2 regions of the Paenibacillus rhizoplanae genome follow, and region 2 is predicted to be linked to the other one. Evidence: riboswitches for the same ligand, from Rfam matches in the RefSeq annotation. Region 2 holds a riboswitch; the other holds the start of a gene.

Region 1 (3,408 bases), on a different contig from region 2:
TGGTACTTCACATCACCGCTCCAGCCGTAGGTCACGCCCATGGAGCCTTCCGAAGGGAACAGTTCTTTATTCGGCGAGTGATGGAACTCTGAGAAAATAATATCATAAGGCTTGCCCAGAATATGAGCCAGCACATTAAGTCTTCCGCGGTGGGCCATACCCATCAGGATATGCTCTGCGCCGTCATGCGCGGCAGCCCGCACAATCTCATCCAGCATCGGCACAAGGGCATCATTGCCCTCCAGGCTGAAGCGCTTTTGGCCGACGAAGGTCTTGTGCAGGAAGGTCTCGAAATGCTCCACCTGAATCAGCCGCTTCAGCAGCTCCTTGCGCTCCGTATTGTTAAGCGGGGCAGGGGAAGTCATCGATTCCGCCTGGCTGTTGAGCCAGCGCAGCTCGCGTTCATCATGTACATGCCCGAATTCATAGGCGATGGTCTGGGTATAGGCCTGGCGCATTCTGTGGACGGCATCCATCGCGGTATGCACATCCGCAGGGGCATTATCCCAGATCAGCGAAGCGGGCAGGGCATTAAGATCCTCGCGGGTAAGCTCGTAGGTCTCCAGCTCCAGCCATTTGGCCATCGGGTTCGTGCTGCGCTCCAGCGGGTCAATGTCTGCGGCCATATGGCCATATATACGAATATTGGCGATCAGCTTCGAGGCCTTGACAGCCTTCTTGAGCCACTGCGCATCTGCGGATACGGCAGGCCTTGGAGCCCTCTCGGCATCGGGTGCCAGTGGAGGGGGACCGGATACGGTGAAGAGATCGCGGTAATGTTGTTCAACAGAAGAGGGGTCTTTGACAAATTGCTCATATCTTTCTTGGATGTAGCCCAGGTTGGGGCCGTAGTATTTGCTCCATACTGTGTCGTTATAGGGCTCTTTGACTGCCATGAATAGGTCCTCCTAACGGATAAACTCCACGCGAGGCATCCAGTGTGCCACTTGGCGGAGCTGCAAATGTTTGCGGTTTCATTCTCATCCTATTGTGCTACTTTCCGGCGGGGTAATCAATTCATACTTTCGGTCAATCCGTTCGCAATTTGGCATGATTCATTACAGTATTCATACGGAACTATCATAAATAGAAAAAACTCACATAACTCTCCGTTATATAAACAAATGGGTAATTGTCTCTATACGATGGTGCGTGCAGCGGTAAGTCGGGGCGGTTAGAGTTCCCTTTAGTATATTTAAACTATTACATAGGGTTTGAACTTGGAACTGGAAATATTTATATAACCTGCTGGCAATTTCAGCTAAGTTTCCTCACATTTTAACATAAAAAAATTCCAGAAAACGACACACTAATCGCGTATGATCTTGTATAATGTTATTGCGGAGAACGGTTTCATCGATTCTTGCCAGATCCTTTCATGATGGAAAGGGTCCAGTAAAAGGTAAACCTGCCGAAAGACAGGGGCACAAAGTCTCGGATCTAAAGTAGAAATACTACAAAGTAGCAATACTACTATGATGGCCGGACTGCCTGGGGACGCGAAAATTCTAGGAGGAGATTTCTTGGATATGTCCAACCAGGGGAATGACGAGCTGCAGGCAGTTGATCTGGATTTGGAATGGGTAGACTTGCTGATGTCTGCCAAGCAGGCGGGGATCGCGGCGGAGGATATCCGCCGGTTTCTAAGCGAAAAGGCACTCCAGGCGATGTAAGGGCGGTCATCATTGTTCGGATACATACAGAAAAGGCACAGCGGCCGGTACGCTGTGCCTTTTCTGTATGCCTTTGAAAGGATGCCTTCGCCGAAGGTGGCCTCCCTGCCAAGTGAAGTCTTCCCGGCGGCATACAATACTACGTCTAGTTGTCCTTTTGATCCATGCGCCATTTCTGGTAATCGAGGAACTCCTTGAATTCCCGTTTGCTTATACCGGAGGCCATGGCCTCCTGAACCAGCCGGAACCATTCCCCGTCCAGAGCCTGTTCTTCCGTCTCTGCCAGCCCGCCATACAGCAGTGCATGAATGGATACCTGAAGCGCGTCAGCGATTTTTTCGATGAATTGAATGGAGGGGTTGGATTGAATGTTCCGTTCCACATTACTGAGGTATGATTTCGCCACATCAGCCTTATCCGCAAGCTCGGATAACGAATAGCCCTTCTCCAGCCGGAGTTTGTGGATGCGGCTTCCCATAGTATCTGACACGATTACAACGCCCTCCGTACTTTTTGGTAAAAGATAAGAATTTATAGGCTTCGCGCTATACATTCTCCTTATCTTTCTCGCTGAAACGGCACCGCCCGTTAAAGGGACAGCAAAGCCGTTTCCATTTGTAAGTATAACAAAAATCCGCAAATCGGACAAAATTCATTGAACCCGGCAGCCGGGAGAAAAGGAAAAGGCACACCCGGCCCGGTTGGGGAAGGATGTGCCGTCTTCATGGATTGCTGACCTACTTGGCTTCTCCCAGTCCTTGAAGTGCATCGAAGGTCCAGTTCAGAGCTAAGCCGTCACCCTGAAAAATGTTCTGATCGAGCGTGTTGTCTACGAATTCGAAAGCGATCTTGAAGGTCTTGGACCCGGCGGCGGCAATCCCTCCTGGCAGTACGCCTGCTGCTACGAGATCGTAGCTGGGGGTATTCTTCAGATCCTTCAGGGAGATCTCGGACAGCACATGACCGCTTAGTGAACCGCCGGTGTACGTACTATCTAGGAGCTTGACCTTGAAGTGGTCTCCGAGATCCTGGCCCGCGTTATCGCCCATGGCATCGGTCACGGTGTAAGTGGTGGCAAGCTTGAGGAGCTTGATATCCAGTGTGCCGTCATTGGACAAGGTGAAGGTGCGGACGGTGTAGTCTCCCGGCTTCAGATTCGTCAGCGCTACCGGAGTATTGAAGGAAGAGCCGAGCTTCAGCGTACCTGCGGCGAAGGTTGCCGTGCTGGTGGCTGTGGAGCTGAAGTAAGCGAAGGTGCCCCCGCCGATTAAAGACAAACCTAGTGCTGCCGATGCTACGCCAAGACCCAATGTTTTTTTGATACCCATGATTTATTTCCTCCTCGAATGGTTTGATTTGTTGTGGAATTATTTGAGACTGCCTTTTTCCTGGTTGGCTTCGAAATTCAGCGTCAGTGCAAGCGTATCGCCCTGATAATAGTTCTGCGGCTGGAGGGTCTCCTTGAAGGCAAACTGGATGGTCAGGTTATCCGAGGTACCGGCTTTAATGCCGGACTTCTCTCCGCCTAAGATCGCTCCGACAATTCCCCGGGCCACCAGATCGGGACTCTCCTGCTCCAGATCGGCCAGCGAGATGACCAGGAGCGGCGATTCTTTCTTATCCTTGTTCACGAGGAAGGTCACAATAATATCATCCTTGAAATTGTGGGAGCCGTTGTCTCCCTGAGCGTCTGTAATGGCGGATGAGGTGCGCAGTACCACTTTGGGAATATTGA
Region 2 (3,408 bases):
CGGCCACCAAGTGGCGATTACGGCGGGTATGGATTATGCTGAAGGTCAGGCTGTTGTGGTGATTGATGCGGATCTCCAGGACCCGCCTGAGGTCATCCTGGAGATGATCGCCAAGTGGAAGGAAGGCTATGAAGTAGTCTATGCCAAGCGGCTGAAGCGCCACGGAGAGACCTTCTTCAAGAAGGTGACGGCCAAAATCTTTTACCGTCTGCTAAGCAGCATGACCAGTGTAGAAATTCCTACGGATACCGGGGACTTCCGGCTGATCGACCGCAAGGTCTGCGATGTGCTGCGCGGCCTGAAGGAGAAGAACCGTTATGTGCGGGGGCTGGTGAGCTGGGTTGGCTTCCGGCAGACCATGGTGGAATATGTGCGGGAGGAACGCTTCGCCGGGGAGACGAAATATCCGCTCAAAAAAATGATCCGCTTCGCGCTCGACGGAATCACCTCCTTTTCGCACAAGCCGCTCAAAATCGCCTCCTATGTCGGCTTCTTCCTGTCCTTCTCCAGCTTCCTCTACCTGTTTCTGGTCTTATTCCAGAAGGTCTTCACCTCCTGGACCGTGCCGGGCTGGGCGTCCATTGTCGGGGTTAACCTGCTGTTTAACGGCATTGTGCTGATGCTGCTCGGTGTAATCGGGGAGTACATTGGACGGATCTATGATGAATCGAAGGACAGACCGCTCTATATCGTTAGCGAGACCAAAGGCTACCCGGATGCGGAGACCGAAGACACGCGGAAGGAAAGCGATTATGCAAGATAAGGCTTGGCGTGCAGGCATGATCCAGTTTCTGAAATTCAATGCAGTGGGCCTGCTTAACACGTTCATTGATTTCGCGGTATTTACCCTGCTGCATTCCCTGGGGATGCTTAACACCCCTGCACAGATAATTTCCTACAGCGCCGGGACGGCAAACAGCTTTTTCTGGAATAAAAAGGTGACCTTCAAGGGCCGGGACAGAGGCGGGAATGGCGGATTTGACCGGATGCAGCTGGTGAGATTTATTGTGCTGAATCTGCTGGTGCTGGGCATTTCGGTACTGCTGATTCATCTGCTGACTGATCGCCTGGGAATCCAGGTGCTGATGGCCAAGGTGCTGGTTACCTTCATTACAGTGATCATTAATTTCTTTGGAAGCCGGAAGTGGGTATTCTAGAGGTACAGTACATCTTCCTCGTGTCCTGCGGGGTTAGCACTTATTCTATATTGCGGAGGCGATTGTCATGCGGAAGTTATCCTATTTGATTATACTTGCCGGGGTTCTGATTATGCTCTACCCCAAAGGAAGCGAATGGTACGAGGACCGTCAGCAGCAGAAGCTGCTGGAAGAGGCTGAACAGGCCTATAGTGAAATCGTTCCTTCGGCTACGGCTCCTGCCAGTCAGGATCTGAGCAAGCCCTATGCGGAGGTCACCCAGCTGCTGGCGGAAGAGTCCGGTGCGGAAGAGCCGGTGCCCACTACAGCGCCCGAGATTGAAGTTGGAGGCAAGATCACCGCCATTATTGAAATCGACAAAATCGATCTGAAGCTGCCTGTACTGGAGGGCGCCACCAAAACTAATATGAAGCATGCCGCGGCGCATATGAAGGAGACTGCTCCGATTGGTGCGGTAGGCAACGCAGCGATTGCGGCACACCGGTCAAGAACGGCAGGACGGCTGTTCAACAGACTGGATGAGATCGGTAAAGGGGATACCATTACTGTTATTACAAGCGGCCAGGAATACAAGTATGTTGTATATGATGTATCTATTGTAGAGCCTACCGATATTTCGGTACTGAAGGGAAAGGATGATGATAAGATTCTGACCCTCATTACCTGCGATCCGCTTGTCAACCCGACCCACAGACTCATCATTCATGCGAAGTTAACCTGACTTGTCCAAGACAAGGCAATAAAAGTCGAAAAAACATAAAATTTTAGACTATTTTTGTGGAATCTAGCGATTTGGGTCTTGCTAATAGATAGAGATATGGTAAGATATAACTATGAAAGCTAATACACGATAAACGGCAAACCTATCGAAAGGTAGGGACGCAAAGCTACAGGGCCTTCCCTTCATGGATGGCAGCCAGCTACCGAATGAAGAGGCTTTTTTTGTTTGTTTTAATTCTGGATCTGTAATTATATGGTAGTAGATTGGACAGATAAAGCTTATACGATAACGGCAAACCTATCGAAAGGTAGGGACGCAAAGCTAAAGGGCCTTCCCGTAAGGATGGCAGCCAGCTACCGAAAGGGGTTTTATCCATGAAGAAGTTATATTTAATGTTGATTACACTTTTTGTGATTGTCACTTCCGTGCAGACAGGCACTGCTCAAGCAGCTAATGCAGATTCAAGCTGGTTAAATGTTGGACAACTTGGTCAAGGGGTTATCGGGGTTTCATATGATGTTCCTAAGGACAAGAAGATGAAGCTCATGATTACCAAAGACAATAACAGCTATACTTACAACTTATACACTTCCAAACCAACCGAGACGTTCCCGCTGCAACAAGGAAATGGCTCTTACAAGGTCTCCGTTCTTGAGAATACTACCGGCAACAAATACAAAGTACTATCTTCCGAGACTGTATCTCTCTCAATGAGCAATGTGAATGCCGTATATTTGAGCTCTGTACAGAATGTGAAATGGAGTTCTTCCGATAAATCCGTTCAAAAGGCAGCCCAGCTTACAAAGGGTCTGACCACAGATGCAGACAAAGTTAAGGCTATCTACAATTACATCGTAGCTAACGTGAAATATGACTACTCTCTGGCTAACAGCGTAAGCACAGATTATATTCCGAACAACGATAACACACTGGCTACCAACAAAGGTATCTGCTACGATTACGCATCCTTGTTCGCTACTATGCTCCGCAGTGAAGGCATTCCTACCAAATTGGTTATGGGGAATACAAGCTATGTAACTTCATACCATGCCTGGAACGAAGTGTTCATGAACGGCAAATGGGTAACGATTGATACTACAGTGGATGCAGGTCTGGGTAAGAACACCGCGTCAACAGAACTGGTCAAAGCAGCAAGCAAATATACTGCAGCGAAATTCTACTAAGAATAGCTGTGAACTATAGCATTTCCTGAGAATAACCCGCTTAATGTTTAAGCGGGTTATTTTTATTTATATAAAGGTTGCTTTTTAATAGAGGGATAGGTTATTATAAATAAGCGTTGTTGGAACGGCAAAGGAAATGAGAGATTACTTAAAAAAGTGATTTCAAAATAAAGCTTGCATTGTTCAAACGAACGTGATATATTATAAGAGTTGCTGGTGACGAAGTAATCGTCGCTGACAACGAGCTTGATCTTTGAAAACTGAACAACGAGTGAGTATCGGAAATCGCTTCGGCGAGATCCAAAATGAGAATGAAAATTCTCGTCAGATGTTTCAAAATGAGCAA

What was found. A riboswitch is a leader RNA that binds a small molecule or an ion and turns the genes downstream of it on or off. The one in region 2 is predicted to bind cyclic di-GMP.
Region 1: linked by a shared signal. The riboswitch ahead of ACFSX3_RS17480 (anti-repressor SinI family protein) and the one ahead of ACFSX3_RS16485 (transglutaminase-like domain-containing protein) in region 2 are both predicted to bind cyclic di-GMP.

What each region holds. Positions count from the first base shown of each region.
Region 1 covers NZ_JBHUKY010000030.1:51,479-54,886, reverse strand. Annotated here, with positions in the region: gene ACFSX3_RS17485 (2-oxoglutarate dehydrogenase E1 component) at 1-896, opposite strand, end outside; cyclic di-GMP riboswitch class I at 1,392-1,495, shown strand; gene ACFSX3_RS17480 (anti-repressor SinI family protein) at 1,530-1,673, shown strand; gene ACFSX3_RS17475 (helix-turn-helix domain-containing protein) at 1,819-2,151, opposite strand; gene ACFSX3_RS17470 (TasA family protein) at 2,411-3,001, opposite strand; gene ACFSX3_RS17465 (TasA family protein) at 3,041-3,408, opposite strand, start outside.
Region 2 covers NZ_JBHUKY010000027.1:5-3,412, reverse strand. Annotated here, with positions in the region: gene ACFSX3_RS16500 (glycosyltransferase family 2 protein) at 1-763, shown strand, start outside; gene ACFSX3_RS16495 (GtrA family protein) at 753-1,157, shown strand; gene ACFSX3_RS16490 (class D sortase) at 1,225-1,878, shown strand; cyclic di-GMP riboswitch class I at 2,004-2,085, shown strand; cyclic di-GMP riboswitch class I at 2,159-2,239, shown strand; gene ACFSX3_RS16485 (transglutaminase-like domain-containing protein) at 2,253-3,062, shown strand.